Regions from separate parts of the Kribbella sp. NPDC051770 genome, predicted to be linked through region 2. Evidence: riboswitches for the same ligand, from Rfam matches in the RefSeq annotation. Region 2 holds a riboswitch; each other region holds the start of a gene.
What was found. Region 2 has a riboswitch for glycine ahead of gcvT (glycine cleavage system aminomethyltransferase GcvT). Riboswitches for the same ligand answer to the same signal wherever they lie in the genome.
Positions count from the first base shown of each region.

Region 1: linked by a shared signal. The riboswitch ahead of gcvP (aminomethyl-transferring glycine dehydrogenase) and the one ahead of gcvT (glycine cleavage system aminomethyltransferase GcvT) in region 2 are both predicted to bind glycine.
Region 3: linked by a shared signal. The riboswitch ahead of AB0M01_RS20675 (L-serine ammonia-lyase) and the one ahead of gcvT (glycine cleavage system aminomethyltransferase GcvT) in region 2 are both predicted to bind glycine.

Region 1 is NZ_JBFAYT010000010.1:131,725-142,225, forward strand. It holds gene AB0M01_RS29585 (pyridoxal-dependent decarboxylase) at 1-722, opposite strand, end outside; gene AB0M01_RS29590 (serine hydrolase domain-containing protein) at 806-2,107, opposite strand; gene gcvP (aminomethyl-transferring glycine dehydrogenase) at 2,104-4,941, opposite strand; glycine riboswitch at 5,018-5,106, opposite strand; gene AB0M01_RS29600 (MerR family transcriptional regulator) at 5,128-5,631, opposite strand; gene AB0M01_RS29605 (bifunctional nuclease family protein) at 5,958-6,452, opposite strand; gene AB0M01_RS29610 (MerR family transcriptional regulator) at 6,500-7,135, opposite strand; gene AB0M01_RS29615 (FHA domain-containing protein) at 7,167-7,691, opposite strand; gene gcvH (glycine cleavage system protein GcvH) at 7,828-8,211, opposite strand; gene AB0M01_RS29625 (DUF881 domain-containing protein) at 8,236-9,147, opposite strand; gene AB0M01_RS29630 (small basic family protein) at 9,150-9,482, opposite strand; gene AB0M01_RS29635 (DUF881 domain-containing protein) at 9,479-10,261, opposite strand; gene AB0M01_RS29640 (CDP-alcohol phosphatidyltransferase family protein) at 10,303-10,501, opposite strand, start outside.
Region 2 is NZ_JBFAYT010000007.1:84,316-94,816, reverse strand. It holds gene AB0M01_RS23175 (carboxymuconolactone decarboxylase family protein) at 1-334, opposite strand, end outside; gene AB0M01_RS23170 (enolase C-terminal domain-like protein) at 498-1,544, shown strand; glycine riboswitch at 1,628-1,720, shown strand; gene gcvT (glycine cleavage system aminomethyltransferase GcvT) at 1,860-2,960, shown strand; gene gcvH (glycine cleavage system protein GcvH) at 2,969-3,349, shown strand; gene glyA (serine hydroxymethyltransferase) at 3,346-4,638, shown strand; gene AB0M01_RS23150 (NACHT domain-containing protein) at 5,191-8,499, shown strand; gene AB0M01_RS23145 (hypothetical protein) at 8,496-8,744, opposite strand; gene AB0M01_RS23140 (Hsp20/alpha crystallin family protein) at 8,932-9,369, shown strand; gene AB0M01_RS23135 (hypothetical protein) at 9,400-10,002, shown strand; gene AB0M01_RS23130 (hypothetical protein) at 10,014-10,400, shown strand; gene AB0M01_RS23125 (cytochrome P450) at 10,403-10,501, opposite strand, start outside.
Region 3 is NZ_JBFAYT010000006.1:57,349-67,849, reverse strand. It holds gene AB0M01_RS20705 (hypothetical protein) at 1-639, shown strand, start outside; gene AB0M01_RS20700 (alpha/beta fold hydrolase) at 676-1,536, shown strand; gene AB0M01_RS20695 (helix-turn-helix transcriptional regulator) at 1,499-2,344, opposite strand; gene AB0M01_RS20690 (SDR family NAD(P)-dependent oxidoreductase) at 2,448-3,176, shown strand; gene AB0M01_RS20685 (hypothetical protein) at 3,232-3,822, opposite strand; gene AB0M01_RS20680 (alpha/beta fold hydrolase) at 3,920-4,606, shown strand; gene AB0M01_RS20675 (L-serine ammonia-lyase) at 4,568-5,941, opposite strand; glycine riboswitch at 6,022-6,114, opposite strand; gene AB0M01_RS20670 (DUF3817 domain-containing protein) at 6,186-6,518, opposite strand; gene AB0M01_RS20665 (alpha/beta hydrolase) at 6,532-8,004, opposite strand; gene AB0M01_RS20660 (alpha/beta hydrolase) at 8,106-9,560, shown strand; gene AB0M01_RS20655 (TetR/AcrR family transcriptional regulator) at 9,497-10,132, opposite strand; gene AB0M01_RS20650 (FAD-binding oxidoreductase) at 10,171-10,501, opposite strand, start outside.

The DNA of each region.
Region 1 (10,501 bases), on a different contig from region 2:
GTGGCGACAACGGCGATCGGAGTCCGACCGGGCACGGCCAGCTCGTCAGCCAGTACGTCGAGGCGCAAGCGGAAGTCACCGTCGGTCGGGATCGCGATCACCGCGTCCTCCCCCAGCCCGAGCGCGGCGCAGGCCCGCTGGATCGAGAAGTGCGCCAGCTCGGAGCACAGCACGACCGGCCGCCGCATCCCGTACACGCCGTCCCGCCGTACGTCGAGACCTGCTGCCGCGGCCGCGTTGTCGCGCGCGATCAGCATCGCGAGCAGGTTGGAGATCGACCCGCCCGGCGTCAGTACGCCGTCAGCCGCCGGACCGAAACCGGCCATCGCCGCCAGCGCCCGCACCACCCACTGCTCGATCGCCAGCGTCGCCGGACCGGAGTCGTAGGTGTCCATCGAGGCGTTGCTCGCCGACGCGAGCCGGTCGGCGTCGACCGCGACCTGCAGCACCGGCGGCTGCAGGTGCGCCGCGGCGTGCGGATGGCTGAGGTCGATGCCGTCGCGGTCGAGCAGACCGGCGATCAGGTCCAGCGCCGCCGACTCACCGACACCGGTCGACGGCACCCGCGGCTCACCGAGGACCGCGCCGGTCCGCCGTAACACGTCCGCCGGCCGACCGGCCGGCAACGGCCCGCGGTCCCGATCCACTACCGTGGAAGCCAACGGCCACTTCGACACGGGCAGCTCGACCGGCGACGGCGCGAGGCCCACTTGCTGCAACATCCAGCGACTCCAGGAAAAGTTGTTGAGTAAGGCAACCCTTACTTAGGTAGCCCTAACCTACTTCTCCTGCAGGTGATGTCAATTCACCGCCCGTACGGCGCGCGGGTCAGGACGAAGGTAGCGATGTTGAGCTCGTCGACGCCACCGTCAGCGCCGCGCACGACCCGCAGTTTCTCGCCCGCGAAGTAGCCGTCGCGTCCCTGGTACAGATCGGCACCGAGCGGCGAGAACCGGCAGGTGAGAGCCCCCGTCAGTTGGAGGATGCACCCGCTCACCGACATCGTCACCGGTGTGTTGCCCCAGTACCAGTGGCCGAGCAGCTCCTCGCCCTGCGGCAGCTCCGGCTCCGGCACCCACTCCGGCGGCAGCCACGGCTCGTGCGTCACCAGCGTGCGCATCAGGTCGAGCGGCACCGACGAGCACTTCCCGTACGTCGCGTTCGCGAGCGCGACCGCGCCCATCCGCCGCGCACGATCGACGAACAGCCCTGCGACGAACCCCGGCATCGACCCGGTGTGGCCGACGAACAAGAACGGATCGTCGGCCTGCAACCGCAGCCCCAACCCGTACGCCGCGTTCAGCGCCTCGCGCGGATCGGCCGACGCCGGCGTCGCCATCTCCTCGACGCTCTCCCGCCGCAGCACCTCGGGCACCGGGTCGATCCAGAAGTTCGCGTACGCCGCCAGGTCCTCGATCGTGCTCCACAGCTGCCCGGCCGGCGCCATCGCGCCCGCGTCGTACGCCGGCTCCGGCGCCAGCCGCCCGCTGAACGGGTGCACCGAGAAGCCTTCAGCCGCCGGAGCTTCCGGGAAGTACGTCGTCCGGCGCATCCCCAGCGGCAGCAGGATCCGCTCGCGTACTAGGTCGAACCAGGACTCGCCGCGCAGCCGCGCGACGATCTCGCCGAGCAGCCCGTAGCCGAGGTTGGAGTAGTGGTAGCGCTGGTCCGGCGCACCGGCCGCCTGCGACTCGTCCATCGCCGCGGCCAGCGCCTCGAACGAGACGCCCGGATTGCGCTCCCACCACGGCCCCTCAGGCTCGGCGTTCATACCGCCGGAGTGCGACAGCAGGTGCCGCAGCGTTCGGTCGCCGAACGCGATCCCCGGCAGATGCTTGCCCACGGCATCGTTCAGCGCGAGCAGCCCGTCGTCGCGGCACTGCAGCACCAGGATCGCGGTCAGCGTCTTGGTGATCGAGCCGATCCGGTACTGCCGCTCCGGACCGGGCAGTTCACCGCCGGCCCCGGCGAACTGCCCGCGCGACCCGGTCCACACCAGCGCCCCGTCGCGCACCACGCCCGCGGTGATCGACGGCAGCTTCCACTCACTCTGGGCCGCCGCCACCTCGGCGTACAGGGCGGCGGCGGTCTCAGGGCGAACGGTCACTCAAAGGCCTCCGGGGAAGGGCACGAGCAGATCAGGTTGCGGTCGCCGTACGCGCCGTCGATGCGGCGCACCGGCGGCCAGTACTTCGTGGTCCGGTCGACCGACTGCGGGAAGGCGGCCTCCTCGCGGGTGTAGGCGTGCTCCCACTTGTCGTTGATCACCGCGGACGCCGTGTGCGGCGCGTTGACCAGCGGGTTGTCGTCGGCCGGCCACTCCCCCGCCGCGACCCGGTCGACCTCGTGCTTGATCGCGATCATCGCGTCGATGAAGCGGTCCAGCTCGCCCAGGTCCTCGGACTCGGTCGGCTCGACCATCAGCGTGCCCGGCACCGGGAACGACATCGTCGGCGCGTGGAAGCCGTAGTCGATCAGCCGCTTCGCGACGTCGTCGACGGTGACACCGGTCTCCTTGGTCATCGGCCGCAGGTCCAGGATGCACTCGTGCGCGACCAGGCCGTTCTCGCCGGTGTAGAGCACCGGGAACGCGTTCTCGAGGCGCTTGGCGACGTAGTTCGCGGTGAGCACCGCGGCCTTGGTCGCCGACGTCAGGCCCTCGGCGCCCATCATCCGGATGTAGGCCCAGGAGATCGCCAGCACGCCGGCCGAGCCGAACGGCGCCGCCGAGATCGGGCCGACACCGGACTCCGGACCGGCCTGGTCGAGCAGCGGGTGGTTCGGCAGGTACGGCGCCAGGTGCGCCGCGACCGCGACCGGACCGACGCCCGGGCCGCCACCGCCGTGCGGGATGCAGAAGGTCTTGTGCAGGTTCAGGTGCGAGACGTCGCCGCCGAACTCGCCGGGCTTGGCCAGGCCGAGCAGGGCGTTCAGGTTCGCGCCGTCGACGTACACCTGGCCGCCGTTGTCGTGGACGATCCGGCAGACCTCGGTGACGCTCTCCTCGTACACGCCGTGCGTGGACGGGTAGGTGATCATGATCGCGGCCAGCTTGTCGGCGTGCTCAGAAGCCTTGCTGCGCAGGTCTTCCAGGTCGATGGTGCCGTCGTCGTTGCCCTTGACAACCACGACCTTCATCCCGGCCATCACCGCGGAGGCCGCGTTGGTGCCGTGCGCGCTGGACGGGATGAGGCAGACGTTGCGGTCCTCGTTGCCCTGGGCCCGGTGGTAGCCGCGGATCGCCAGCAGGCCGGCCAGCTCGCCCTGCGACCCGGCGTTCGGCTGGATCGAGACCTTCGCGTACCCGGTGACCTCGGCCAGCCAGCGCTCGAGCTGACCGATCAGCGTCACGTACCCGGCGGCGTCCTCGATCGGCGCGAACGGGTGCAGGTCGGCGAACTCGGGCCAGGTGACCGCTTCCATCTCGGTGGTCGCGTTCAGCTTCATCGTGCAGGAGCCGAGCGGGATCATGCCGCGGTCGAGCGCGTAGTCGTAGTCCGACAGCTTGCGCAGGTAGCGCAGCATCGCGGTCTCGGACCGGTGCGTGTTGAAGACCGGGTGGGTCAGGTAGTCCGACGTCCGGGCCACGGCCTCGGACAGGTTCCCGCCACCGAGCGTCGCGTCGTACCGGACGCCGAACGAACGGCAGACCCGCCCGAGCGCGGCGGCGTCGGTCTTCTCGTCGCAGGAGATCCCGACGTGGTCGGCGTCGACCAGGCGCAGCCAGATCCCGTTCTGCCGGGCGGTGTCGACGACGTCGGCGGCGCGACCGGGGACGCGGGCCAGGACGGTGTCGAAGAACTGGTCGTGCACGACCTCGACGCCACCGGCGCGCAGCGACGCAGCCAGGCTGTCGGCGTTCGCGTGGACGCGCTCGGCGATCGCCTTCAGGCCGTCCGGGCCGTGGTAGACGGCGTACATGGACGCGACGACGGCGAGCAGGACCTGCGCCGTACAGATGTTGGACGTCGCCTTCTCGCGACGGATGTGCTGCTCACGGGTCTGCAGAGCCAGCCGGTACGCCGGTGCGCCATCCGCGTCGACGGAGACGCCGACGAGGCGACCGGGCAACGACCGCTCGAGACCGGCCCGGACCGACATGAAGCCGGCGTGCGGACCGCCGTAGAACAAGGGAACTCCGAAGCGCTGCGAGGACCCGACGACGATGTCGGCACCGGCCTCACCCGGTGCCTCCAGCAACGTCAGCGCGAGCAGGTCGGAGGCGACGGCAACGAGCGTCTCGCGCTCGTGGGCCGCGGTGACCAACGGCTTCAGGTCGCGGACGACGCCGCCGGAGCCCGGGTACTGGACCAGGAAGCCGAAGAAGTCGCCCTCGGGCAGACCGTCGGTGGTGTCGGCGACGACGACCTCGATCCCGAGCGCCTCGGCGCGGGTCTCGACGACCGCGATCGTCTGCGCGAAGCAGTCGGCGTCGACCAGGAAGCGGTTGCTCTTGGACTTGCGGTTCGACCGGTGCGCCAGCGTCATCGCCTCGGCGGCCGCGGTGCCCTCGTCGAGCAGCGACGCGTTCGCGGTCGGCAGGCCGGTCAGGTCCGACACGACGGTCTGGAAGTTCAGCAGCGCCTCCAGCCGGCCCTGCGAGATCTCCGGCTGGTACGGCGTGTACGCCGTGTACCAGGCCGGGTTCTCGACCAGGCGGCGGACGATCACCGACGGGGTGAAGGTGCCGTAGTAGCCCTGGCCGATCATCGAGGTGGCGACGTTGTTGCGGCCGGCCAGCCGCCGGAGCTCGGTCAGCGCGTCGACCTCCGAGGCCGGCTCGGGCAGCCGGAGCGGCTCGGCCGAGCGGATCGAGGCCGGGACCGCGGCGTCGACCAGCGCGTCGACGTCGGCGTACCCGAGGGTCTGCACCATCCGGGCCACCTCGTCGGCCCGCGGACCGATGTGGCGGTCGGCGAAGGTTGCTGAGATTTCAGTCATCAAGAGGCTCCGTTGCTGGCTGTCGCTTCCGGTGGCCTCCCCCTCTGTCACGCACGGCAGCACGCTTCAGAGTCGCCTGACGCACCCGGTCCATGGGCCTGAGAGGTTCCGGGGAGGAATTGCCCCTTCGGCGCCCGTCGTACGGGTCTCTCCCGAGTGCGGTGAACAGCTAGAGAGCAGCGTACCTCAGCCGGTCATCCGGGCGCGGCGACGGGCAGCGAGCTCGTCGTTCGCGTGCGGGCCGGACTCCTCGTCGTGGCCGTCGGCACGCTCGGTCGGCAGCTCCGACAGCGAGCCCTCGACCTCCCGCCAGACGCCACCGAGCGCGATCCCGAAGACCCCCTGGCCGCCGGCCAGCAGGTCGATCACCTCGTCCGGCGAGGTGCACATGTAGACCGAGGCGCCGTCGCTCATCAGCGTGATCTGGGTCAGGTCGTCGATCCCGCGCTTGCTCAGGTGGGCGATCGCGGTCCGGATCTGCTGCAGCGAGATGCCGGCGTCGAGCAGGCGCTTGATCACCTTGAGCAGCAGCACGTCGCGGAAACCGTACAGCCGCTGGGTGCCGGAGCCGGTGGCCGGGCGGACCGACGGCGAGACCAGGCCGGTACGGGCCCAGTAGTCGAGCTGACGGTACGTGATCCCCGCGGCGGCGCAGGCGGTCGGGCCACGGAAGCCGACATCCTCCGGCATCGGGCGCAGGTCGTCGTCGAAGAGCAGGCCCTGAACCCCCGCTGCGGCGGCCGCGTCGGCGCGTGCTTCGGACGCCTGCTGCGCCGTCAGATCAGTGTCGCCGGTGCGTGTCACGCCTGAGCCTCCCTGGGTACCGACTGGAACGGACTACATCCGTGGAGTTACAACTCCTCACAACTCCTTCAAGGTAAGCCGCCGACTTGACCCGGTCAACGACAACCGCTCCGAGCCGAAAGCGTGTCGCGACTCCGGGCCGAATTGTTACCAACCCGGCCTTGTACCAGAGACACCAAATTTGCGGGTCCCGTGCGGCCTCGGGAGCCGCCTCAGGACTTGTCGAAGTCCTCCGGGGAGACCTGGTCGAGGAACTCGCGGAAGCGCTCCACTTCCTCTTCCTCCTCCACCTCGTCGGCCTCGTCGTTCTCACTCTCCGGAACCGGTACGCCGGCCTCGGCGAGGATCTCCTCGCTGCAGAACACCGGCGTCCCGGTGCGCAGCGCGAGCGCGATCGAGTCCGACGGGCGGGCCGAGATCTCGGTCTTGTCGTCGAAGACCAGGATCGCCTCGAACACCCCGTCGGTCAGGTTCACGATCCGGACCTGGGTCAGGGTGTGACCCAGGACACGGATCACCTCGGCGAAGATGTCGTGGGTGAGCGGCCGCGGCGGCTCCATCCCCTGCTGCGCGAACGCGATCGCGCTGGCCTCGGCCGCACCGATCCAGATCGGCAGGTACCGCTCACCGCCGACCTCCCGGAGCAGCACGATCGGCTGACTCGAGGGCATCTCGACCCGGACTCCGATTACGTCGACTTCGCGCACACCCTCAGCCTACTCCGCGACGCCGACACAAGCTGGCCGACGTACGGTCAACGGCTGAGCCGCGACCTGACGAGTGCGGCGTGCAGTCGTACGGCGAGGGCTGCCAGCTCCTGGGTCTTGTCATCGCGGCGAGGCCCGGCGACCTGTTCGATCAGCCCGACCTCGCGGTCGGCCGCCGTCCGGAACGGGCGCAGGTGCCGCGGCTCCACGCCGTACCGGCCGAACTCGGCGGCGGCCTTCGCGACCAGGATCGCGTCGCCGTCGTAGTGGTTGCCGCGAGCCACCACCAGCTGATGGCTCTCCAGCTGCTCCAGCAACTCAACCGAGATCCCCGCGGCCACCCGCAGCTCCTCGCGCGTCAGCTTCAACTCGGTGCGGTCGGCACCGAAGTCCTCCGCCACCGGCAACCCGGCCGGCTCGACCGCCGCCGGCGCCGCCGGGCGCCCACCGGGTGTCGGCCGCAACCCGCGGTCCATCGCGCCGAGGTGTTCCTTGATCACCTTCAGCGGCAGGTACTGGTCGCGCTGCGCGGTCAGGACGTAGCGCAGCCGCTCGATGTCGGCCGCGCTGAACTTGCGGTACCCGGACGCGGTCCGGGCCGGCGTCACCAGTCCCTCGGCCTCGAGGAAGCGGAGCTTGGAGATGGTGACGTCGGCGAACTCGGCCTGCAGGACCTGCAGCACCGCTCCGATGCTGCTTCCTCCGGCGTCAGCCTCAGGCCTGGCCACTGGCGTAGTAGACGAGCCGGTACTTGCCGATCTGGACCTCGTCACCGTTGTTCAGCGCGACCTCGTCGATCCGGTCGCGGTTCACGTAGGTGCCGTTCAGGCTGCCGACGTCGCGGACCTTGACCCCGGCCGGGTCGCGGCGGAACTCCGCGTGCCGGCGCGAGACGGTGACGTCGTCGAGGAAGATGTCGCTGTCGGGGTGCCGGCCGGCGGTGACCACGTCGACGTCGAGCAGGAACCGGCTGCCCGCGTTCGGGCCGCGCTGGACGATCAGCAGCGCCGACCCGGCCGGCAGCGCGCCGACGGCGGCCTCGTCCTCGGCGGTCAGTCCCTCACCGGCCAGCTCGATCCGCTCGGTGTCGGGCTCGGCGCTGATCGGGGTCAGCATCGCGGTGTCGGTGACGCCGGGGGCGGGCACCGGACGGTCCGCGCCAGGGAGCATCGTTCCGCACTGCGAGCAGAACCTGCTGCCCTCGGAGTTCTCGTGCCCGCACTGGTTGCAGAACGGCATGCTGTGATCCTCCCGATCGCCGGCGGTCCGGCGACGTTGTCGTAGATCCCCGTGATGACTGTCGTGGTGCAAGTGTGGACTGCGCCCTCAACCCTCGACCGGCGGTTGAGGCCGCAAACCTATCAGTCCGTAGCGCCTAGCTCGGGTCGAGCTGGCCCTTGTAGGTGTCGGCGTCCATCAGGGCCGCCACCTCCTCGTCGTCGTCGACGCGGATGTCGAGCAGCCAGCCCTCGCCGTACGGGTCGGTGTTGACCAGGTCGGGCTGGTCGGCCAGCGCCTCGTTGACGGCGGTGACGGTGCCGTTGACCGGGGCGAACAGGTCGCTGACCGACTTGGTCGACTCCAGCTCGCCGCAGGCGTCACCGGCCCGTACGACGGCCCCGACCTCGGGCAGCTGGACGTAGACGATGTCACCGAGCGCGTCCTGGGCGAAGTCGGTGATACCGACCCGCACCGGGCCTTCCTCGCCGGCCTTCACCCACTCGTGCTCGGCCGTGTACTTCAGGTCTTCGGGGTACACCTCGGGTCCTCTTTCGCTCAGGATCTACTTGGTCGGGCTGGGGGCCGGGCGAGCGTAGCGATGCTCCTCCGGCGCGTGCAAGGCGCTGACGGTCAGCTGCCGCAGCTCGGTCACCTCGGCGGTGCCACCGATCTGCGGACCGGTCACCTCGCTGACCAGGCCGCCGGGGAAGTTGGCCGCCTCGGCCAGGTTGTGCGACTCGCCGATCGCCTCGATCACGTACGGCGAAACCAGCTTCTCGCCGTCCACCCGGACACCGGGCGCGTCGTCGGTCAGGTCGGTGCTGGCCACCACCCGGACCTGGCCGTTGATCTGGATCGCCTCGGCGCCGGCGTCGCGCAGCTCCTCGATCGCGTCCAGCAGGTTGCCGGACGTCATCTTGCCGTCGGGGTCGTTCAGCGTGATCCGGACGCCCGGTCCCTGCGCGGGCAGCGTCCCGGCCAGGATGCTGAGCGTGCGGACCTGCTGCTCGGCCTGCTCGCGCGCGGTCTGGGCCTTGTCGGCGCTGGAGGACAGCGTGTTCTTGCGCTCCTCCAGCTCGGTGATCTCGCTCTCCAGCCGGCGGTTGTTCTGGTTCAGGCCGTCGAGGATCGCGATCAGGTCCTCGCGGCGGGCGTTCTGGTAGCCGTCGTCGGCGCGGTTCACGCGGACCTGGACGACCGCCGTGCAGGCCACCAGCGCCAGTACGACGGCCACGATCGCCTGGCCGCGGGACGGCTTGAAGCCGGCCTTCAGCCGGCGCAGCGCCAGGTTCGGGCCCTTGGCCCGGGGCTGCGGCATCGGCGTCGGGGCGACCGGGTGCGCCGGCTCGGCCGGCGTACCGCCGGTGTCCCTGGCTGCTTCCCCGGGCTCCGGAGCCGAGGCGCGGTGGTGGGCCTCGCCGCGGTGCTGCGGCGGGCGCTTCGGCTCCTCGGGCGGTCGCTGGTCGTCGCTCATCGTCAGGCCCGGAAGACGTGCCGGCGGATCGCGGCCATGTTGGTGAAGATCCGGATGCCGAGCACGACCACGACGCCGGTGGACAGCTGCGAGCCGACGCCGAGCTGGTCACCGAGGTACACGATCAGGGCCGCGATCAGCACGTTGGACACGAACGAGACGACGAACACCTTGTCGTCGAAGATGCCGTCCAGGAACGCGCGCAGCGCGCCGAAGACCGCGTCCAGCGCGGCGACGACGGCGATCGGCAGGTACGGCTGGGCCCAGTCGGGCACGTCGGGGGCGACCAGCAGGCCGATCACGACGCCGATCACCAGGCCGAGCACGGCGATCATTTCGGTCCCACCTTCGCGTACCGCAGCGCGATGGTGGCATCGGCTGGCACCAGCAAGGAGTCCTCCGTCGTGGTCGTCATCCGGACATCGAAGTTGCTCACCAGGTACTGCACCCACTGGCCGCCGGAGCTCTGCGCGAACCGGGCCGGCAGCGTGTTGGTGTCGCCGATCGCGAGCACCGTGTACGGCGGGTTGAGCGAGCTGTAGTCGACGGTGATCGCGCTGCCGGCGCCGCGGATCGCGGTCAGGCTGGTCAGCCGGTGGCCGTTCACCGCGATCGCCTCGGCGCCTGCGGTCCACAGCCCGTTGACCAGCTGCTGGAGGTCGACGTCGAGCAGCCGGCCCTCCTTGTCGTCGGCATTCTTGGCGTCGTCGACGACCACCTTGAGGCCGGGCCCGGTGACCGCGATCGAGCCGACCTGCAGCTCCAGGTCGTCGACCTTCTTCTGCAGCGCCGCGTCGGCCTCGCTCAGCGCGCCGGCCTGCAGCCCGCGCACCTCACCGGCCAGCGCGGTCTGCCGGTTGCGCAGGTCGTTCAGCCGGGTGTCGGCCTGCTCGACGCGCTCGACCAGCTCGTTGCGCTGCTTCTCGGCGGCCGGGGCGCTGCGGTAGTTCTGCGACGCGGCGATCGCCAGCAGGAAACCCAGGACGACGAACGCGACCACGAGCATGATCCGGTGCCGGGCCTTCTTCGGCCCGCCGGACAGCGGGCGCGCCCGTGCGCTGATCGCGTACCCCTCGTCGAGCGGGTGCGCCATCAGGTTGTTCAGCAGCGACATGGACGCGTCCACGCGCCGCTGCCCGGGCGGAGCTTGCTGAGTCACGATCTCCCCGGCTGCCCGCTGATCGGTTTGACGGTCTGGACCAGGTGCCGCAGCTGGACGAAGTACAGGGCCCCGGCCCAGTAGTACAGCGCCGTGCCCCAGATCGCGAACGCCCAGCCGAAGACGCGGGCCAGCAGGTTGAGCGTGCTGTCGCCGTCACCGAGCAGCAGCAGCGGGAAGGCGTAGAGCAGGCAG
Region 2 (10,501 bases):
ACGCCGCGTCGGACACGCCGCCCGCCGCGTCGGCGATCCGGGTGCCCTCCTCGGCCAGCTCCAGCGCGGCCCGCTCGGGCTCGGTGAACACCGTCGCCTCGCGCCAGGCCGCGACCAGGTTCAGCCGCTGCGCGGTCTCACCGGCGGCGACGGCGTCCTTGAAGTGCATGTCGGTGCAGAAACCGCAGCCGTTGATCTGGCTGGCACGCAGCTTCACCAGCTCCTGCGTCGCCATCGGCAGACCCGACTTGCCGACCGCGTGCCCGGCCGAGTTGATGTACTTCAGGACCTGACCGGCGAGCGGGTTGCTGTGCAGATCGATGCGGGCGTCCATCACGTGTCTCCTCAGAACGTTTCTCCGTTGTCACCCCTTTGACAGACCTCCCCCCGGGGGTTGTGACATCGAGATGGTGTGACCCACGTCTCGCTCGCGGCGCTGAGGTTTGCGCGGTCCGGAGGCGCAGCAGACTCGGGGAAAGCCGCCGTTGGGAGCGCCGATGTCTCTGGACCACCATTTCGTCAGCAGCGTCGAGGTCAGCACGATCCGGTCCCGCTACCCGCGGACGATCGGCCGGAACGCCCGGTTGGGGAGTCACGGGGACGGTCCCGTCGACGACGTCGTGGTCCTGCGGACCGACACCGGGAAGACCGGCTGGGGCCTCCAGGCCGGGCCGGTGCGCGACGTCACCGGGAAGTCCGTCGGGGAGCTGATCGACCCCGCGAGCGGCGTACGGGACGAGTCGTTGCGCGGGCTGGACTTCGCGCTGCACGATCTCGCGGGGCAGATCCTCGATCTGCCGGTGCACGCGCTGCTGGGATCCAGCGGCAGTACGACGGTCGCCTGCTACGACGGCGCGATCTACTTCGCGGATCTCGACGGCCCGGGTGGGGTCGGCGAGGTGCTCGCGCACTGCGCGGCCGACGACGCCGCGGGGTACCGGGCGTTCAAGCTGAAGATCGGGCGCGGGAACCGGTGGATGTCCCGGGCCGAGGGCGACGCGCGGGACATCGAGGTGACGCGGGCCGTGCGGGCGGCGTACCCGGAGCACCGGATTCTGGTCGACGCGAACGACGGGTACGACTGCGACGGCTTCATCGAGTACCTGAAGGCGGTCGCGGACTGCGAGCTGTACTGGGTCGAGGAGCCGTTCCTCGACGACGCGGCCGATCTCGCGCGGCTGAAGAAGCACCTGAACGGGTCGGGGACGCTGATCGCGGAGGGTGAGTCGAACCCCGACCTGGAGCCGCTGCTCGAGATCGCCGGCCGTGGCGACATCGACGTCCTGCTGATGGACGTGGTCAGCTTCGGGCTGACCAGCTGGCGCCAGGTGATGCCCAGGGTCAGCTGCCAGGCGTCGCCGCACGCGTGGGGGCTCCCGCTCAAGACCCTGTACGCCGCACAGCTGGCCGCCGGCCTCGGCAACGTCCCGACGGTCGAGGGCGTGCCCGGCGAGACGGTCGGCCTCGACACCAGCGCCTACGCGTGGGCGGACGGCAACCTCACCGTCTCCGACCGGCCCGGCTTCGGTCTGCCACTGCCCTGACGCGGACGTGCCGCCCGTGCACGGCGGCCTTGCGCGCCCGGTGGCGGCCCGCTTAGGGTGCCAGCGACAACTGAACACGCTGATGATCCGCGGCGGGAGAATCCTGCCGCCGTGCAGGTGCCGTAGGAGCAAATCCTCCCCGGGAATCTCTCAGGCCCCCGTACCGCCGCGGCCAGGCAACTCTGGAAAGCAGCCGGTCGTCCGGCTCACCGACGGTGCAAGCGCAGCTCCCGGCGCGGAAACTCTCAGGTCCGATACAGAGCGGGGAGGAACCCTGATCGCGTGGCGCTAGCCACCCGGATTCTGGAGTTCCTCATGCCCACCAAGTACACCGCGCTGCGCGCCGAGCACGAGCGCCTCGGCGCGAGCTTCACCGACTTCGGCGGCTGGCAGATGCCGCTCAAGTACCGCTCCGAGCTCGCCGAGCACCACGCCGTACGCCGGTCCGCCGGGCTCTTCGACCTGTCCCACATGGGTGAGGTCTGGGTGACCGGCCCGGACGCGGCGGCGTTCCTCGACCACGCGCTGGTCGGCAAGATCTCGGCGATGGCGCAGGGCAAGGCGAAGTACTCGCTGATCTGCGCCGAGGACGGCGGCGTGATCGACGACCTGATCACCTACCGGCGCCCGGACGCGTTCCTGGTCGTCCCGAACGCGGGCAACGCCGAGACCGTGGTCGCCGCGCTCGCCGAGCGGGCGAAGGATTTCGCCGTCACCGTCGACGACGCCTCGGCGCGCACGTCGCTGATCGCCGTCCAGGGCCCGAAGGCCGAGGAGATCCTGCTCCGCCTGATCCCGGCCGACCAGCAGCAGCTGCTCACCGAGCTCAAGTACTACGCCGCCGTCGAGGTGACGCTTGCCGGCCGCAACCTCCTGGTCGCGCGCACCGGCTACACCGGCGAGGACGGTTTCGAGATCTTCGTCGGCAACGACGACGCGGCCGAGGTCTGGCAGGCGATCGAGGCGGTCGCCGAGGACGGCGAGCTGACTCCGTGCGGTCTGGCCGCGCGCGACTCGCTGCGGCTCGAGGCCGGGATGCCGCTGTACGGCAACGAACTGTCCCGCGACGGCGACCCGTACGCCGCCGGGCTCGGCGGGGTCGTTGCGCTCAGCAAGGACTTCGTCGGCCGCGACGCGCTGGCCCAGCGCAAGGAAGCGGGCTCGGCGCGCAAGCTCGTCGGCCTGGCCGGCGCCGGCCGGCGCGCGCCGCGCAGCCACTACCCGGTGCTCAAGGACGGCGTCGTGGTCGGCGAGATCACCTCCGGCCAGCCGAGCCCGACGCTCGGCGTACCGGTCGCTCTGGCCTACGTCGACGTCGAGCACACCGAGCCGGGCACCGCGCTGCACGTCGACCTGCGCGGGACGCCCGAGCCGTTCGAAGTGACCACCCTGCCCTTCTACCAGCGCCAGAAGTGAGGACCGAGATGCCCACAGTCAAGGCCGGCCTGCAGTACTCCGACGAGCACGAGTGGGTGGCCCGCGAGGACGCCGGCGTCGTTGCCGTCGGCATCTCCGCGATCGCCACCGACGCGCTCGGCGACATCGTCTACGTCGAGCTGCCCGAGCCCGGCGCGAGCGTGACCGCGGGGGAGAGCTGCGGCGAGGTGGAGTCCACCAAGTCCGTGTCCGACCTGTACTCGCCGGTGACCGGGGAGATCGTCGAGGTCAACCCCGCGGTCGCCGACGACCCGGCCGCGATCAACGAGGACCCGTACGGCGTCTGGCTGTTCAAGGTGAACGCCACCGCCGACGGCCCGCTGCTGTCGGCCGAGGACTACGCGGCCAAGCACGGCGGTGAGCTGTGAGCGGCTTCCAGCAGGTCGTCGCGCCGAGCCTGAACGCGGACCTGGCCGACCTCGACCCGGAGATCGCGGCGAAGATCGCCGACGAGCTGACCCGGCAGCGCGACGGCCTGGAGATGATCGCCTCGGAGAACCACACCGCGGCCGCGGTCATGCAGGCTCAGGGCTCGGTGCTCACCAACAAGTACGCCGAGGGCTACCCGGGCCGCCGGTACTACGGCGGCTGCGAGCACGTCGACGTGATCGAGCAGCTCGCGATCGACCGGGTCAAGGCGCTGTTCGGGGCGGCGTACGCGAACGTGCAGCCGCACTCCGGTGCGCAGGCCAACGCGTCGGTGATGCACGCGCTGATCCGGCCCGGTGACACGATCATGGGCCTGAACCTGGCCCACGGCGGGCACCTGACGCACGGGATGAAGATCAACTTCTCCGGCCGCCTGTACGACGTGATCCCGTACCAGGTGAACGCCGACGACCACCGGGTCGACATGGCCGAGGTGGAGCGGCTCGCTCACGAGCACCAGCCGAAGCTGATCGTCGCCGGGTGGTCGGCGTACGCCCGGCAGCTCGACTTCGCCGAGTTCCGCCGGATCGCCGACGCGGTCGGGGCCTACCTGATGGTCGACATGGCGCACTTCGCCGGGCTGGTCGCGGCCGGGCTGCACCCGTCGCCGGTGCCGCACGCGCACGCCACGACCTCGACGACGCACAAGACGCTCGCGGGTCCGCGCGGCGGGATCATCCTCACCAACGACGCCGACCTGGCCAAGAAGATCAACTCGGCGGTCTTCCCCGGCCAGCAGGGTGGTCCGCTCGAGCACGTGATCGCGGGCAAGGCGGTCGCGTTCAAGATCGCCGCCTCGGAGGAGTTCCGCGAGCGCCAGGAGCGCGTCCTCGCGGGCGCGCGGATCCTCGCCGAGCGGCTGGTCCAGCCGGACGTCGCCAAGCACGGCATCGCGGTGGTCTCCGGCGGGACCGACGTCCACCTGGTCCTGGTCGACCTGCGCGACTGCGTGCTCGACGGCCAGCAGGCCGAGGACCGGCTGGCCTCGATCGACATCACCGTCAACCGCAACGCCGTCCCGTTCGACCCGCGGCCGCCGATGGTGACCTCCGGCCTGCGGATCGGTACGCCGGCGCTGGCGACCCGCGGCTTCGGCGAACAGGCGTTCGCCGAGGTCGCCGACATCATCGCCGAGGCGCTGACCGCCGACGCGGAGGCCGACCTGTCGGACCTGAGGCGGCGGGTCGGCGTACTGGCTGCTGCCCATCCGCTGTACGCCGGGGAGTAGGCCCGTCTCGTTTCGCCAGGGTCCGCGAGTTGTTGCGGATCGAGCAGGCAGCGGGAGCCGTGCCGGTCGCGCACAGACCGGAGTCGATCCTCACCAACGCCCGACTGGCCCCTGAAGCACTTCGAGCAGCGACGCACGGAAGCTTGAACCTGGTCTCCGGAGCGGTCTGGCCCGGACCCTCCGCGGCGCGAGTTCTGCCAGGTCGCCATCTGTCGGTTCTGATCAGTCGACCTGTTCTCGCCCCCGAACAGTGCTCGAGCGCCTTCGTCTCCGTCGCCTGCGTCTGGAGCGACACTGAACCGCGGGTGCTCGGCGAGGCGGTGCCGGCGGGTGGCATCGGCCGGTGTACTGGTTGCTCGCGGCCGGACGGTCCACCGTGGCGGCAAGCAACATGATCGACGCACAGACCGCCGCCGCGATTGAGTTGGACGGGTGAATCGCCGTGGCCTTCGTCGACCAACGCGGAAGCAGATGATCACTGACTGTTGCCAAATAGCTCGTTGAGAGTATCGTCTTCTGCTCGGTCGATCTTTGGCTTGGGGGAGAACACCGTTGACGAGCGATCCTGCTCAGCAGCCGCGCGGTGCGGGGGAGGGGCTCACCGCCCGGTTGTTGGCAATCATGGTGGCCATAGGTCCACCAGCCGCGGTCAGCGGTTGGCTATGGCCGAAGATCCAGCAAAATATGCTGATCAGCGTCGGAGTACTGCTGGCGTACTGGGTGCTGGTCGTCGCAGGACGTTTCTCGCTGCGCGTCGGAAAGGCTGTCAGCGACCTGTGGGTTCCGCGGCTGGCGATCGGCGTGGACCGACGGATCAGCGCTGTCATCAGCAGACACCGATCGCATTATGTCCGGTTGTTGCTGTCCAACGTCCGTGACGTCGAACTGCTCGGCATGGCAACGCAAGGTGAGTACTCCCTTCCGTTGCGAGATGTCTATGTCGACGTGAGTCTGGCGCCTTCGGCTCTGCAGTCGACCACACGCGAACCCTTCGTAGGCACCGAGCTTCAGGTCGGCGAACGGAAGACCCTCGAATCCTTCCTTCGCGCCGGGAGCCCGCGGGTCTACGCCGTCATCGGAGGGCCAGGGTCAGGGAAGACGACGCTGTTGCGGCGCACGGCGATGGCTCTGGGAGAGGGCCGACGACGTAAGAGGTCTTTACCGCTGGTGCTCTATTTGCGTGATCATGTTCAGGAGATCGTCCAGAATCCGGATGTCACCGTGGCCGAACTGCTGGCAGGCGTGACATGGCTGAAAGGCGTCATCCCGTCCGACTGGTTCGAGCGCAATCTCAGTCGTGGTCGCTGCGTCGTGATGCTGGACGGTCTCGACGAAGTAGCAGCTGAGGAACATCGCCAGCTGACCTCGGCCTGGGTGCGAGATCAGGTCACACGGTATCCAGGCAACAGCTTCGTCCTCACCTCGCGGCCGCACGGCTACAACGCCAATCCACTCACCGGAGCCGACGTCCTGCAAGTTCGGCGTTTCACCAGCGAGCAGATCTTCCGATTCGTGCACAACTGGTACCACGCGATCGAACGCCGCAGCACCGACGAGAACACCGACCGTACGCGCAGGATCGCCAGGGATCACGCAGACGACCTGTTGCTGCGGATGCGTCGCCAGCCGGCCCTCTACGACCTCGCGGCGAACCCCATGTTGCTGACGATGATTGCAAACGTGCACAAGTACCGAGGAGCGCTGCCGGGAAGTCGCGCGGCGTTGTACGACGAGATGTGCGATCTACTCCTGCAACGTCGGCAGCTCGCGAAGAATCTCCCGGTAGGTTCGGGGCTGAAGGCGGAACAACGTGCAAAGGTCGTTCGTGAACTGGCCCTTGCGATGATGACGAAACAGGTGCGCGATGTCACGCTTCCGACTGCGAATGACATCATCGGTCCGACGCTGGCACGGATCCCCCGGAACGTGAGCGCGGATGAGTTCCTGGACGAGTTGACCAAAAGTGGTCTGTTCATCGAACGGGAGCTGGGGATGTACGCCTTCGCGCACCAGACGCTCCAGGAGTACTTAGCCGCGGTGGCGATCCGGGACTTGCCGTCAGCCGACGTGTTGCTGACTCTGGTGGACAACCCGTGGTGGCGCGAAACGATTCTGTTGTGGGCGGCGAACGCAGATGCGTCCGCTGTCGTCGAAGCCTGTCTTGAGTCTGGCTCGGTCGAGTCGCTTGCGCTGGCCTACGATTGCGCGGAGGAGGCACGCGAAGTCGACGCGGATCTGTTGGTACGCCTGGACGCGCTGCTGTACTCCGGGCCGCCGTCCGGCGACCCCTCGGACTGGGACGCACACAGAAAGCTCCTGTCGGCGGTCAGGGCCTCGCGTTCGCTGCGGCACACCGTGCCGCTGGGGAACGGGGCGGTGATCTGCGCGAGTCCTCTGCCGAAGTCTTTGTACCTGCTGTATACCGAATGGGACAGTCAGGTGTCACAAGCCCGTCCCGGGGCCAAAGTGACAGCTCAGAACGTAGAACGAAGAGTCTCCCTGCGAAATGAAGACGGGGAGGCTGTCGGCGTTACAGCAGTAGACGCGGAGAAGTTGCTCATGTGGGTGAACAGCCTGCTGGACGACGGAACGATCTACCGGCTCCCCACTCGTCACGAGCTGGCGGACCCGATGACCGCGGTGGTCGTCGATCTGAACAGGCGCAGCATTTGGTACCAGGACCCGTCTCCGGACTCCGCTCTTGTGCGGTCTGCAGTAAGTGCGGATGAAGAGGATGAGGCGCAGCTCTACACCGGCCCGCGGTTGTATGTCCCAGACGCTGTCCCGCATCCGTACGTGGCGACGGAGGACGTGCATTCACAAACCGTTCGACGTGACCTGCTGACGATTGGACGGGTGCTGCCGTTCGTGCTCAGTTTCTGTTTGGAGCGAAACCCCGAACGGGCTCGAGTTCATGACTACCGGGCAGGACTCAAACGGATCGAGAAGCTGACACTCAGCAAGACTCCCGCCTTGGAAGGCAAGCGTAATCACATCGACCGCGCGCTGGCCCGTAGCCGGAGCGGGGACATGACCCAGGATCGGGAACTGATCCGGCTGACCGATCGGGCAACCGAGCTCGCGGATGCGGTGGCGGAGCTCAACATCTATCCGGACGACCCCGGCCCGGTCCGCGACCTGACGACCATGTTTCGGCGGACGACACATGTGTCCCAGGCCGTCGGCCAGGCGCTCGACATCGTGTTGACACGCGCTTTGCAGTCCGAAGACATTGTGATGCTGGCCCGCGACCTTCAAGATGCCGAGGTTCGGCCCGGCGTCGGGAGTCAGACAAGCGGCCGTTCAGCAGTGCCTCTGCCCGCTGAACACGACAACGCCAGTGCCGACTTCGAGATCGCGGTGACAGCTTTGAGCCTCCTGCTGTCCCTGTGGCAGCCGGGCCGCAACAGGTACAGGCCAGGGCAGGTGCTGGTCGAGTTCTCCGAGTACGTGGTCGATCTCGTTCGAGGTTCGGCGAGAGTAGAGCCGGTTATCCCGGAGGCGGCGAGTTCCGTACTCAGGGACGTCGGCCGGAGGTTGAAGACGGCTCAGTGGGCAGATTCCGCGTTCGAAGGCTCTGACGAGACCAATGATCGTTTCACCTGGCGAGTCCTTGCCCGCCGTATCGTTGCCGTGGTCGAAACGCGGGTGGCGGCTGTCGCCGAACTGCCGCCCTCGGTGCGGATCAGCGGCCCGGCGCTGCGGATCGCCCTGCTGGCGGCCGCCGCAGTCGCAGAACGATTCGCGGAATCCGACATCTCGGCAGAGCTGCGAGGAGTGAGCAGCAGTCTCACCTGCCTGGAAGCTCGGCTTGATGATGCGGCCTCGGCTTCGGAGGTGATCCTGCTGATCCGGACCTAGTCCGCGCGTTGTTCGGAGCCGTAACGAGCACCGGTCCGTGTGCCGGTGATGGGCGGGCACTGCTGATCGGCCGACTGACCGATTGCCCTCCGCGCCTCGGCGTCATCCTCGTGCGGGATGTCGGTCGGGACGGATATCGGGAGTGGGCAGACCGGCTTGCGCCGGACCGGGCCGCCGCCGAGTTTGCGGTGCTTCCACTGCTGCTCGTCGTAGTCGTAGTAGGTGTCGACGCCGCCGACGGTCATCGTCGTGTCCTTCCGGTGCACCCCCCGAGAACCCGCCTGCTGCAAGACGGGCCAGCTGGCCGGTACCCGTGGCCATGCGGAGTATGTCATCGGATGGATGACGAGGCTCTTGTCAGCTTTCCGATGACATGTTAGAACTGTGCTGCGTGTTGACAGACCGGACAACGATCTGTGGAGGTGGGAAACGATGTTGATGCGCACCGACCCGTTCCGCGAGCTCGATCGACTGGCCCAGCAGGTGAGCGGGGCGCCGGGGACGTGGACCCGGCCGAACCCGATGCCGATGGACGCCTACCGTTCCGGCGACGAGTACGTCGTGCTGTTCGACCTGCCCGGCGTCGCGGCGGACGCGATCGACCTCGACGTCGAGCGGAACGTGCTGACCGTACGGGCCGAGCGCCGGCCGGCGGCGGTGGCCGACGGGGTCGAGATGCAGGTGGCGGAGCGGCCGCTCGGGGTGTTCTCGCGGCAGCTGTTCCTCGGGGAAGGGCTGGACACGGACGGGATCGCGGCGGCCTACGACAACGGCGTGCTGACCGTGCGGATCCCGGTGGCGGCCCGGGCGAAGCCGCGGAAGATCCAAATCGATGCCGCAGGCAACGAGCCGCAGGAGCTCGGCACCTGACCAGGTGACCGCTGCGAGGTGGGAGAACCGATGGAGCAGGACGGTACGGCGGCGGCGCTCGCGTTCGTGAACGCGGTGGTCGAGCGCAGAGGCGCCGCCGCCGACCGGGCGGAGCTGCTGGCCGCGCTGGAGCGGATCCGGGCTCTTCGGGAGCAGCTGACGGTGTGGGAGCCCCAGCTGATCGACGCCGCGCGTGCGGCGGGGGTCAGCTGGGCCGACCTCGCCCCCGCCCTCGGAGTGGCGAGTCGGCAGGCCGCGGAGAAGCGGTACCTGCGGCTGAACGCGGATGCCGAGGCCCCGGCGATGACCGGTGAACAGCGGGTGCGGGCGGCGCGTGATCAGCGCGCGGGAGACCGGGCGGTGCTGGCCTGGGCCCGGGACAACGCGGCTGATCTGCGCCGCCTCGCCGGGCAGGTGAGCGCGCTCGACGGCCTGGACCGACCGACGCAGGCGAGCGTGGACCGGGTGCACGACGCGCTCGGTGGCAGCGACTCGGCGGCGTTGCTCGGGCCGCTGGCCGATGCCGGTCCGCGGCTCGCGGGTGAGCACCCGGGCCTGGCCGAGCGGATCTCGGCGGTCGGCGACCGCACCGACGAGGCCCGCGCGGCCGGCGTACGGCGTACGGAACGGTGAAGGGGACGACGATGAAACTGCTGCTCGAGGTGCGACCGGTGGAGCACCTGGAGGCGAGTGTGGAGTACTACCGAGGGCTCGGGCTGGTGGCTGTCGGCTGGCCCGACGACGAGACGGCGTTGCTCGCGGCGCCCGGGAGCGAGGCGACGATCGTGCTCGTCCGGGACCCGGCCGAGGCGGCGCTGGGCGCCGGTGGGGTGTACGACGTGGGCGGTGTCGACGACTTCTACCGCACGCACGAGGAGCTCGACTGGCTGATCGCGCCGGTCAGCACGGCGCTCGGTCGGTACGCCGTGTTCGCCGACCGGACCGGGACGTGCGTGCGGCTGCTCGATCCGGACCCGCACCTGGGTGCCGTGGGCGGGACCGCCTTTCGGTTGTACGCCGCGGCCGGATGAGGTCAGCGGGGCCAGAAGCCGAGGCGGATCCGGGTGTGGTCGAGGGTCTTCGGAAGCGCCGGGCGGGTGAGGGCCTCGCGGGTGGTGGGGTCGACGTCGAG
Region 3 (10,501 bases), on a different contig from region 2:
ACCGCCGCCGAGCTGGCGCTGCTGAAGGTCCAGCCGAACATCGCCGCCGCGCACCGGACCCTGCAGACCCGGCTCCGCGCCGCCGCGGCGTCGCTGACCGGGCCGCAGTCCGACAACGTCGACACGAACGCCAAGTGCGGCGGCGTCGTCTACACCTCGCAAACCGTGCAGCGGAAGCTGACCGCCGACCTGACCGGCGCGATCGCGCCGCTCGGCCGGTTCGGGCTGAAGTTCGGCACCACACTGCCCGACGTCGGCCCGGCACCGACCGGTCAGCGCCCGTCGAACGGCGACGTCCTGGTCCGCTCCGGCGCCCGCGGCTCCGGCCGCCTCCAGGTCACCAACGGCACCGCCGAGGACGTCGCAGTCTCGATCGTCACCGACGGCAAACCACCGACCGCACCGCACCTGATGGTCTACGTCCAGGCCCGCAAGACCGCCACCATCAACCGGATCGGCGGCAAGTACCACGTCTACTTCAAGAGCGGCACCGACTGGAACCCACAGCGCCGCCAGTTCAGCGCCGGCTGCACGTTCTCCAAGTTCGACGACGGCTTCGGCCGCAACGAGGGCTGGAAGATCGACCTCCAGCCCACCGCCCTCGGCAACGCCTCGACCAGCGACGTGGACGCGTTCTGACGAGGTACGTGACATCGGTCGTGTCACGATGGAGGTATGAGCGCAACGGCGAGCCTCACCGTGGGTGGGGTCGAGGGGGTGCAGGTCGCGTACGAGCGGCAGGGGGTGGGGCCGCCGCTTCTGCTGCTGCACGGGATCGGGCATCATCGGCAGGCCTGGGCGCCGGTGGTGGAGCGGTTGGCGGGGAAGCGGGACGTGGTGGCGATCGACTTTCCGGGGTTCGGGGAGTCGCCTGATGTGCCGGCGGCGCTGCCGGACGAGTTGGACACGTTCGCTGCGGTGCTGGACGCGTTCTGCCGGGAGCTGGGGATCGAGCGGCCGCACGTCGCGGGGAACTCGATGGGTGGGATGGTCGCGCTGCGGCTCGGTCAGCTCGGGCTGGCGCGGTCGGTGACGGCGCTGTCGCCCGCGGGGTTCTGGACGCCGCGGCAGCGCACCTGGGCGCTCAACGTGCTGACCGGCATGCGCCGGGTCACCCAGCGCACCCCCGAGCCGACCCTCCGCCGGATGGCCCGTACGCCGGCCGGCCGCCGCGTGATGACCGGGATGATCTACCACCACCCCGCGCAACGCACCCCCGAGGCCGTGTACGCCGAGAGCCTGTCGCTCCGCGACGGCCCGGCGTTCGACCGCGTCGCCGCCTACGCGCGCCGCGGCACGGTGTTCGAGGGCGACGTCCCCGGCGTACCGGTCACGATCGCCTGGGGGACCCACGACCGGATCCTCCCGCGCAGCCAGGCGCTCCGCGCCCACCACCAGATCCCGCAGGCCCGCATCGTCTCGCTGGCCGGCTGCGGTCACATCCCGATGAACGACGCCCCGGGCCTGGTCGCCCACATCCTGCTGCAGGGCAGCTCAGCTAGAGCGACTGCAGCCCCAGGACCGACAGGAGCCTGAGCTTCTCGGCCGCCTCGGAGTTCGGCGGAGCCGTGTAGACGACGATCCGCAGGTCGCTGCCGGGCACGGTGAGGACGTCGCAGTCGAGCAGGATCGGGCCGAGCTCGGGGTGCTCGACCGTCTTGTGGTCGGTGCCGTGGAAACCGATCTGGTGGTCGTCCCACGCGGTCGCGAACTCGGCGCTGAGCGCGCGCAGGTCGGCCACCATCGCGTGCAGCTCGGCGTCCTTCGGGTAGCGGGTGACGGCGGCCCGCAGGTCGGTGACCAGCGCGATCGTGAACCGCTCGGCCTGCTCGGGGGTCTGCCGGACCCGCCCGTACCCCGACGGAAGTTCCTGCTCGCCGGCGAAGCGCCGCCAGATCAGGTTGCGCTGCCGGCCGCGCAGCGCGGACGGGTCGCCGAGCATCGCGGCCCACAGCGAGTTCCAGCTGATCATCGTCCACGACGCGTCGGACACGCTCAGCGGCGCGCCCTCGAGCTGGTCGACCAGCCGCTGCACACCGGGCGGGATGTACGCCGAGATCCGCCCGGGCGCGGGCGGCGCCTGACCGGCCAGGACGAAGAGGTGGTCGCGCTCGGCGTCCCCCAGCCGCAGCGCGCGGGCCAGCGCGGTCAGGACCTGCGGCGACGGCGCCGACGACCGGCCCTGCTCCAGCCGTACGACGTAGTCGACCGACAGCCCGGCGAGCATCGCGAGCTCCTCGCGCCGCAGCCCGGGCGCCCGCCGTACGCCGTTCGCGGGCAGGCCGGCCTCGGCCGGGCTGACCCGGTCGCGCCAGGCGTGCAGGGTCTTGCCGAACTCGGACACCGGTCCAGTATCGCGCCGCGGCCGGAGTACAGCCTGGTACTGCCGTTCCCCAGGCTGTCGCGGGTACTGCCTGTCCGGCGCGGTCCCGGCCAGAGTCGGAGCCATGACCATCACACTGATCACCGGGGCGAACAAGAGCCTCGGCTTCCAGGCCGCCCGCGAACTCGTTGCCCTCGGCCACCTCGTGTACGTCGGGGCACGCGATCCTGAGAAGGGGCGCCGGGCTGCTGAGGAGCTGGGCGCGCGGACCGTCCGGCTCGACGTGACCGACCCGGCGTCGATCCGCTCCGCGGCCGGGCAGATCAAGGCCGACGAGGGACGGCTCGACGTCCTGGTGAACAACGCGGGCATCCCCGGGCACCTGAACAGCGCCGGGATCCCGGGGCATCCGTCGACCGCCCGGGAGGTGACGGCGGAGACGCTGCGGACGGTCTTCGAGACGAACGTGTTCGGGGCCGCGCAGGTGCTGCACGAGTTCCTGCCGCTGCTCGGCACGAGCGAGAACCCGGTGGTGGTGAACGTGAGCAGCGGGCTAGGGTCGATCGCCGGAGTCCCGTTCGAGGGCGAGTCACCGGTCGAGTCGTGGATCCCGGCGCCGGGCTACGCCGCGTCCAAGGCGGCGCTGAACATGCTGACCGCGCAGTTCGCCTACCTGCTGCCGGAGCTGCGGATCAACACCGTCGACCCCGGCTACACCGCGACCGACTTCAACGGGCACCGCGGGACGCAGACCGTCGAGGAGGGCGCGGCGATCATCGTGCGGGCGGCGACGGTCGGGAAGGACGGGCCGACCGGTAAGTACCTGAGCGCGCAGGGCCCGGTCGCCTGGTAGCCGAGCGCCGGTCTGGGGGCGCCGGTCTGGGGGGCGGCGAGCGGCGAGCGGCGAGCTACGGGACCAGTTCGTCGAGCCAGCCGAACAGCCGGTCGGCGAGGGTCGGGTCCTGTTCGGGGTCTCCGTCCGGCGGGTTGGACGGCGTCTCGGTCGGCGTCGGGGTCGGTGACGGCGTGGCCGACGGCGTCCCGGGCGTCGGCCGGCTCGTCGGGGTCGGTACGACCGGCGGGCGCGCGGTGATCGTCGGCAGCGGCCGCCGGTTCGGGTCCTCGGCGGGGACCGTGGTCGGCGCGCCCGGGGTCGGGCGGCCCGCGTGGGCGCCGCTCGGGTCCTCGCGCTGGACGTCGCCGCGGCCGACGCCCCACGGCTCGGTGGAGGGCGCGAGCGTCGGCGTGACGACCGGGCCGCGCGGATCGCCGTCGACGTACGGGTAGCGCTGGTCGGCCGGGTTCACGACCGGGAGGCCGGCGACCGGGTTGGCCGCGTCGGGGTCCCCGCCACCGGGCAGCGGTAGCAGGCCGGCGACGGCCAGGGCGGCGTACAGGCCGATGGGCAGGGCGATGCAGGCGGCGGTACGGCGGACCCTCTTGCTCCTCAGCGGGGTCCGGCGCGGTGCTGCCTGTTCTTCCTCGGAGAACAGACTCACAGTTCCGGCACAGTAGCGGGTGTTCACACGTTTCAAACAGGTCTTGGAACGATCTTCACTCTTTTTGTCACCTGCCCGGCGGGGAAGACTGCCCGGCATGACAATCCTGCTGCTGCACGGCCTCGGCGCGACCCGCCGGGTCTGGGACGGCTGGCCGACCACCTCCGCCCACGCCCCCGACCTCCCCGGCCACGGCTCCGCCGGTCCGCTCGACAGCTACAGCTTCGAGTCGATCACCGCCGCCGTCGCCCAGAACCTGCCCGACCTGACCACCGTGATCGGCCACTCGCTGGGCGGGGTGATCGCCCTCGAGCTGGCCAGCGGCCGGTACGGCGTCCGCGTGGACCGCGTGATCGCCCTCGGCGTCAAGGTCACCTGGTCGGACGAGGACCTGGCCCGGACCGCGGCGCTGGCTGCCAAGCCGGTCACCTGGTTCGACACCCGCGACGCCGCCGCCGAGCGCTACCTGAAGATCTCCGGCCTGCAGGGCCTGGTCGACCTGGCGAGCGACGCCGTCGACCACGGGCTGCGCGAGGAGGACGGCCGCTGGCGGCTCGCCCTCGATCCCCGCGCGTTCGGCGTCGGCGCCCCGAACATGGCCCGCCTGCTCCGCGACGCGCAGGCGGACGTCGTACTGGCTCGGGGTGAGCTGGACCCGATGAACACCGACGCCGAGCTGTCAGCGCTGCACGACCAGGTCGTCACGCTGCCCGGTGCCGGCCACAACGCCCATGTGGGAAACCCGTCAGCACTCGATCACGTTGACGGCCAGGCCGCCTCGTGACGTCTCCTTGTACTTGATCTTCATGTCGGCGCCGGTCTCGCGCATCGTCTTGATCACCTTGTCCAGCGTGACCACGTGCACCCCGTCCCCGTGCATCGCCATCCGGGCCGCGTTGATCGCCTTCACCGAGGCCATCGCGTTCCGCTCGATGCACGGGATCTGGACCAGCCCGCCGACCGGGTCGCAGGTCAGGCCGAGGTTGTGCTCCATCGCGATCTCGGCGGCGTTCTCGACCTGCTCGGGGGTGCCGCCGAGCACCTCGCACAACCCGGCGGCGGCCATCGAGCAGGCCGACCCGACCTCGCCCTGGCAGCCGACCTCGGCGCCGGAGATGGACGCGTTCTCCTTGTAGAGCACGCCGATCGCACCGGCCGCGAGCAGGAACCGGACCGCGCCGTCGTCGGACGCGCCGGGCACGAACCGCCGGTAGTAGTGCAGGACGGCGGGAATGATGCCCGCGGCACCGTTCGTCGGTGCGGTGACGATCCGGCCGCCGGAGGCGTTCTGCTCGTTCACCGCGAGCGCGAACAGGTTCACCCAGTCCATCACCTTGAGCGGGTCGACCGACCACTTGTCGCTGCTCAGCTTCTGGTGCAGCGCGTGCGCGCGGCGCGGGACCTTGAGGCCGCCGGGCAGCACGCCCTCGGTCTCGCAGCCCTCGTCGACGCAGTCCTGCATCACCTGCCAGATGTGCAGCAGCCCGGCCCGGATCTCCGGCTCGGTCCGCCAGGCCAGCTCGTTGTGCAGCATCACCTCGCTGATCGCGAGCCCGGACTCGCGGCACCGGTCGAGCAGCTCGGCGCCGGTCAGGAACGGATACTTCAGCGGCGTCCGGTCCGGCACGATCCGGTCACCGGCCGCCGCGTCCTCGTCGACGACGAAGCCGCCGCCGACCGAGTAGTACGTGCGTTCCCGCAGTACGGCGCCGTCGGCGGCGCGCGCGACGAAGGTCATCCCGTTCGGGTGGTACGGCAGCGCCTTGCGGCGGTGCATCACCAGCTGGGTGTTCTCGTCGAAGGCGATCTCCTGCCGGCCGGCCAGCCGGAGCCGCCCGGCCGCGCGGATCGCCGCCACCCGGTCCTCGACCGAACCGGTGTCGACGGTCTCGGGGTCTTCGCCCTCGAGACCGAGCAGGACCGCCTTGTTGCTGCCGTGCCCGTGCCCGGTCGCGCCGAGCGAGCCGAACAACTGCGACTCGACCGCCGTCGTCCGGTCGAGCAGCCCGTCGGCCTCCAGGCCGAGGGCGAAGGTGCGGGCGGCGCGCATCGGTCCCACGGTGTGGGAGCTCGACGGGCCGATCCCGATACTGAACAGGTCGAAAACGCTGATCGCCATCTTTGGAGGTTCCTTCCGGTCGTCGTTGACCGATCGGTGTGCCTCCCCGCTCTGTCAGACGTGCTGTCTTCCAGAGGTGCCTCGCCCGTGCGGTGAGGGTGCCTGAGAGATTCTTGGGGAGAGTTGCTCCTACGGCGCCCAGGTCGGGCCTGGGTCTCTCCCGCACGGGTTCATACGGCGGGTGCTGCTGACGATCGCGACGGTACGGCGGCCCGGCCGCACTCGTCAATCCGGCCGTGCGGTCTCAGCGCAGCCGGCCGGTCCGGGCCGCCCACAGCTCGAAGAACCAGGTGAACAGCGGGGGAACGCTTGCCGCCAGCGCCAGCAGCGTGGTCGGCCAGCTCCAGCCCAGCGGCTTGCGGACGACCGCCACGGTCAGCACGTAGGCGACGAAGATCCCGCCGTGGATCGGCCCGAAGACCTGGACGCCGATCTCGTTGTCGGACAGCACGTACTTGAACAGCATCCCGATCAGCAGCCCGGTCCACGACACCGCCTCGGCGATCGCCACCACCCGGAACCAGGTCGCATGCTTGGAACCAGCCGGCGCGTCCACGGCTGCAACAGTCTCGGTCATCAGAGCAGTGACCCTAACAAGCGGCTCCAACCAGCGGCTTCTCCGTCAACAGGTAGTCCGCGACCCGGTCGTCGACGCACGCGTTCAGCCCGCCGTACGCACCGTGGCCCTGGCCTCTCCAGGTCAGCAGTACGCCGGAGTCGAGGCCGGCCGCGAGCTCCCGCGCCCACGTGTACCGGCCCAGCGGGTCGCCGGTGTTGCCGATCACCAGGACCGGCGCGGCCCCGCGGCCCACGATCGGGCGCTCGCGGCCGGCGCCCGGGTGCGGCCAGCCGGCGCAGGTCAGCATCAACAGCCCGCTGATCGGCCCGAACCGCGGCGAGACGCGAGCGAACTCCGGCATCGCCGCGCGCACGCTCTCGACGGTGATCCGGTCGGGGTAGTCGAGGCAGTTGACCGCGGAGTTCAGCAGCCCGAAGTTCGAGTGCGAGCCGTCCGGGCGCCGGCCGGTGAAGACGTCGCCGAAGGCCTGCAAGGCGTCCGGCCGACCGGCGTACGCCGACGCGAGCGCGCGGGTCAGTGTGTCCCACAACGGCGGGTCGGAGAAGCCGATGGTCAGCGCGCCGACCGCCCCACCGCGAGTCAGTGGCGTACCGCGCCCGGTCGGCAGCGGTCGCCGGTCGAGGCGGGCCAGGAACGCGTCCAGCTTCATGAGGGCGTCGCCGTAGCTCGCGCCGAGGGCGCACGGCTTGCTGCCCAGGCACCGCGTGACGAGCTGCCGGAAACCGAGCTCGCTGCCGGCCGCCTGGTCGAGCAGCGTCTGCCGGTAGGTCCGCGTCGGCGACCCCGGCGCGTCGAGCACGACCCGGCCGACCCGGTCGGGAAAGAGTTCCGCGTACGCCGCCCCGAGCTGGCCGCCGTACGAGACGCCGAGGTAGTGCAGCTTGTCGTCGCCGACCGCCTGGCGGACCAGGTCGAGATCGCGCGCGGAGTCGAACAGCCCGAGGTGTGGGAGCAGCTCGGACTTCGCGCAGGCGGTCGCGAAGGCCTCGGCCGCGACGCCGAGTGCCGCCCACTGCGCGTCGGTGGTCGGCATCGCGGTCGCCGAGTTGTCGCCTGAGTCCGGTCCGCAGCTCAACGGTGTCGAGGAGTCCGCGCCGCGCGGGTCCCAGCTGACCAGGTCGTAGCGCCCGAGCAGCGCCTGGTACCGCGCGACCATTCCGCTGACCAGATCGAGACCGGACGCACCCGGGCCGCCGGGGTTGTAGACGAGCGAGCCGATCCGGCGGTCCGGGTCGGCCGAGCGGATCCGGGTGACGGCCAGCTCGATCGTGCGGCCGGACGGGTCGGCGTGGTCGAGCGGCGCCTCGACGGTCGTGCACTCGCGCTCGCGGACCGCCTTGGCCCGGGCGGCGTCGAGGTCCTCCAGCACCGCCGCCGGGATCGGGACACCACACGGTTTCCAGTCGGGACCCGCTTCCGGGACCGCGGCACATCCGGCGAGCAGCAGTACGAGGACGACCATCAGCTTCACGATCAGCTTCATGTTCCTCAATTTAACACGACCGTACTAGAAACGTTCGCGGGTTTCCTCCGGGTCCGCACCGGATGCCGGTCAGGGTCCGCGCGGCCAAGGATCGAGGCGTGATGAGACCAACTGCTTGGTGTGCCGCCCTGACCGTCGCCCTGGCGACGCTGACCGTCCCTGCCACCGCCGCGCCGTCCGTCGACTGGTCGGCCTGTGAGCCCGAGCCGGGTGACACACCCGAGGAGATCGCACTGCTGCCGGGCTCCGAGTGCGCGACGGTGACCGTCCCGATCGACTGGAAACATCCAGCTGCAGGCACCTTCGAGCTGGCGATCGCCCGGCGGAAGGCCCAGCAGCAGCGGGTCGGCGTACTGGTGTTCGGGCCGGGTGGACCGGGTGACTCCGGTGTCGACCGGATCCGGACCGGGATGAGCCGGTTCAGTCAGCAGGTCGAGGACCGGTTCGACGTGGTGAGCTTCGATCCGCGCGGTGTCGCCCGGAGCAATGCCGTGAGGTGCTCGGCCGCGCTGGTCGCCCGCCAGCCGTCACCGATCCTGAAGAGCCAGCGCGACTTCGACGACACCATCGCCCACAACCGCGAGCTCGCAGCAGACTGCCGGAAGAACACCGGCCCGGTTTACGACCATCTCGACATGCTGCAGACCGTCCGCGACGTCGACGCGATCCGGGCCGCGCTGGGCGAGTCCCGGATCTCCTTCCACGGCAGCTCGTACGGGACGCTGCTCGGCCAGCAGTACGCCGAGCGCTACCCGCAGCGGGTCCGCGCGGTCGTGCTGGAGAGCGTGTTCGACCACGGGCCCGCCACGACCGGCGAGTTCCTCGACGAGCAGGCGTGGGCCGGGCAGGACTCCTTCGACGAGTTCGTGAAGTGGTGTACGACGGCGACGACCTGCGCCCTGCACGGCCAGGACGTGCACGCGCTCTGGGACCGGCTGATCGCCAGAGCCGATCGCGGCGACCTGCCGGACCCGCAGCGACCGGCGTACCCGATCAGCCCGTTTCAGCTGAGCTTCGTGACGTTCCGGACGTTCTACGGCCCTGACTGGACCAGGCTGGCTGACCTGCTCGCCAAGCTGGACCAGAGCCCACCGCCGACCGCCGTACCGCCAGTGCCGAGCGGGCTGACCAGCTACCCGCTGGCGCCGTTCTGCCGCGACTTCAGCCTGCCGGTCCGCGACTACCGCGAGTACGCCGGCCACCTGCGTCGGCTGGCGCGCGACAACCAGGACCTGTCCTACCCGGCGCAGCTGATGGCCGTGACGACCTGCGTCGGCCTGCCCAAGGCGCCGAACCCGCAGCGCGAGCCGTCGGCGTACCGGCTGCGGACACCGGCGTTGCTGGTCAACGGGCTGCACGACCCGGCGACCGGCTACAACTGGGCGCGGAGCGTGGCCCGTCAGTTCGGGCGGGACGGCGTACTGCTGACCTACCGCGGCTGGGGGCACGGCAGCTACACCACCAGCCCCTGCGTCGAGCAGGCGGTCGACCGCTACCTGGTGACGCTGGCCTTGCCGGCGCGCGGCTCCGCGTGTCCGAGCATCCCGCCGAGCTGACCGAGCAGCACCTCCCGGAACGTGGCCGGGTCCGGCGCCGGCTGGCGCAGGGCCCGGCTGACGATCGCACCGGCCAGCGCGGTCAGCAGGAAGTCGGTCACGTCGGCCGGGCGGTAGGTGTCGCTGAACGAGCCCTCGACGACGCCCTCCGTGACCGCCGCCAGGAACGGCGCCCGGTAGCGGGCCAGCACGTCGTGGCTGTGCGCACGCAGCTCGTCGTCACGCATCGCCGCCCGCCAGAACTCGACCAGCAGCTGCTGCGTACTGGTCGGGTTCTCCAGGCTGCGGTCCGTCATCGCGACCAACCGCCGCCACGGGTCAGGTTCGGCGGCGGCGACCGCTGCGAGCGCCTCGACCTCCCGGTCGGTGGCCAGGCCGAGCGCCTCGACGACCATGTCCTCGCGGGAGCCGAAGTAGTTCTGCAGCGTGCTGATCGCGACCCCGCTGACCGCGGACACGTCGGCGAACCGCGTGCCTTCGTACCCACGGTCGGCGAGCACGGTCGCGACCGCCTCCAGGACGGCCGTCCGTTTCGCACCACCTGCTCGACGTCTGCGCTGCGGCTCTGGCATGGCGACACCTTATGACCAGGCCGCCGCCGGCCCCGCCGCTAGCCGAGGGGCGGGATGTTGTGGTTGAAGCGGAACACGTTGGCCGGGTCGTACTTGGTCTTGACCTCCTGCAGCCGCTGGTACGTCGCTTCGTCGTACGCCGTGCGCACGGCGTCCACCGACGCGTCGGCCGGGGCCAGGTACCCCGGGTGCCGCCGGCCGGTCGCCAGCCGGTCGATCAGCTCGCGCCCGGCGTCGCGCTGCGCCTCGACCTGGTCGGGCGCGACCGCGGTCAGCGCGAAGACCGCGAACCCGATGTCCCGGCGGACCGCGTTCGGCACCCGCGGCGCCCGGCCGAGCGCACCGCCGAGGTGGCTCAGGTTGACCATC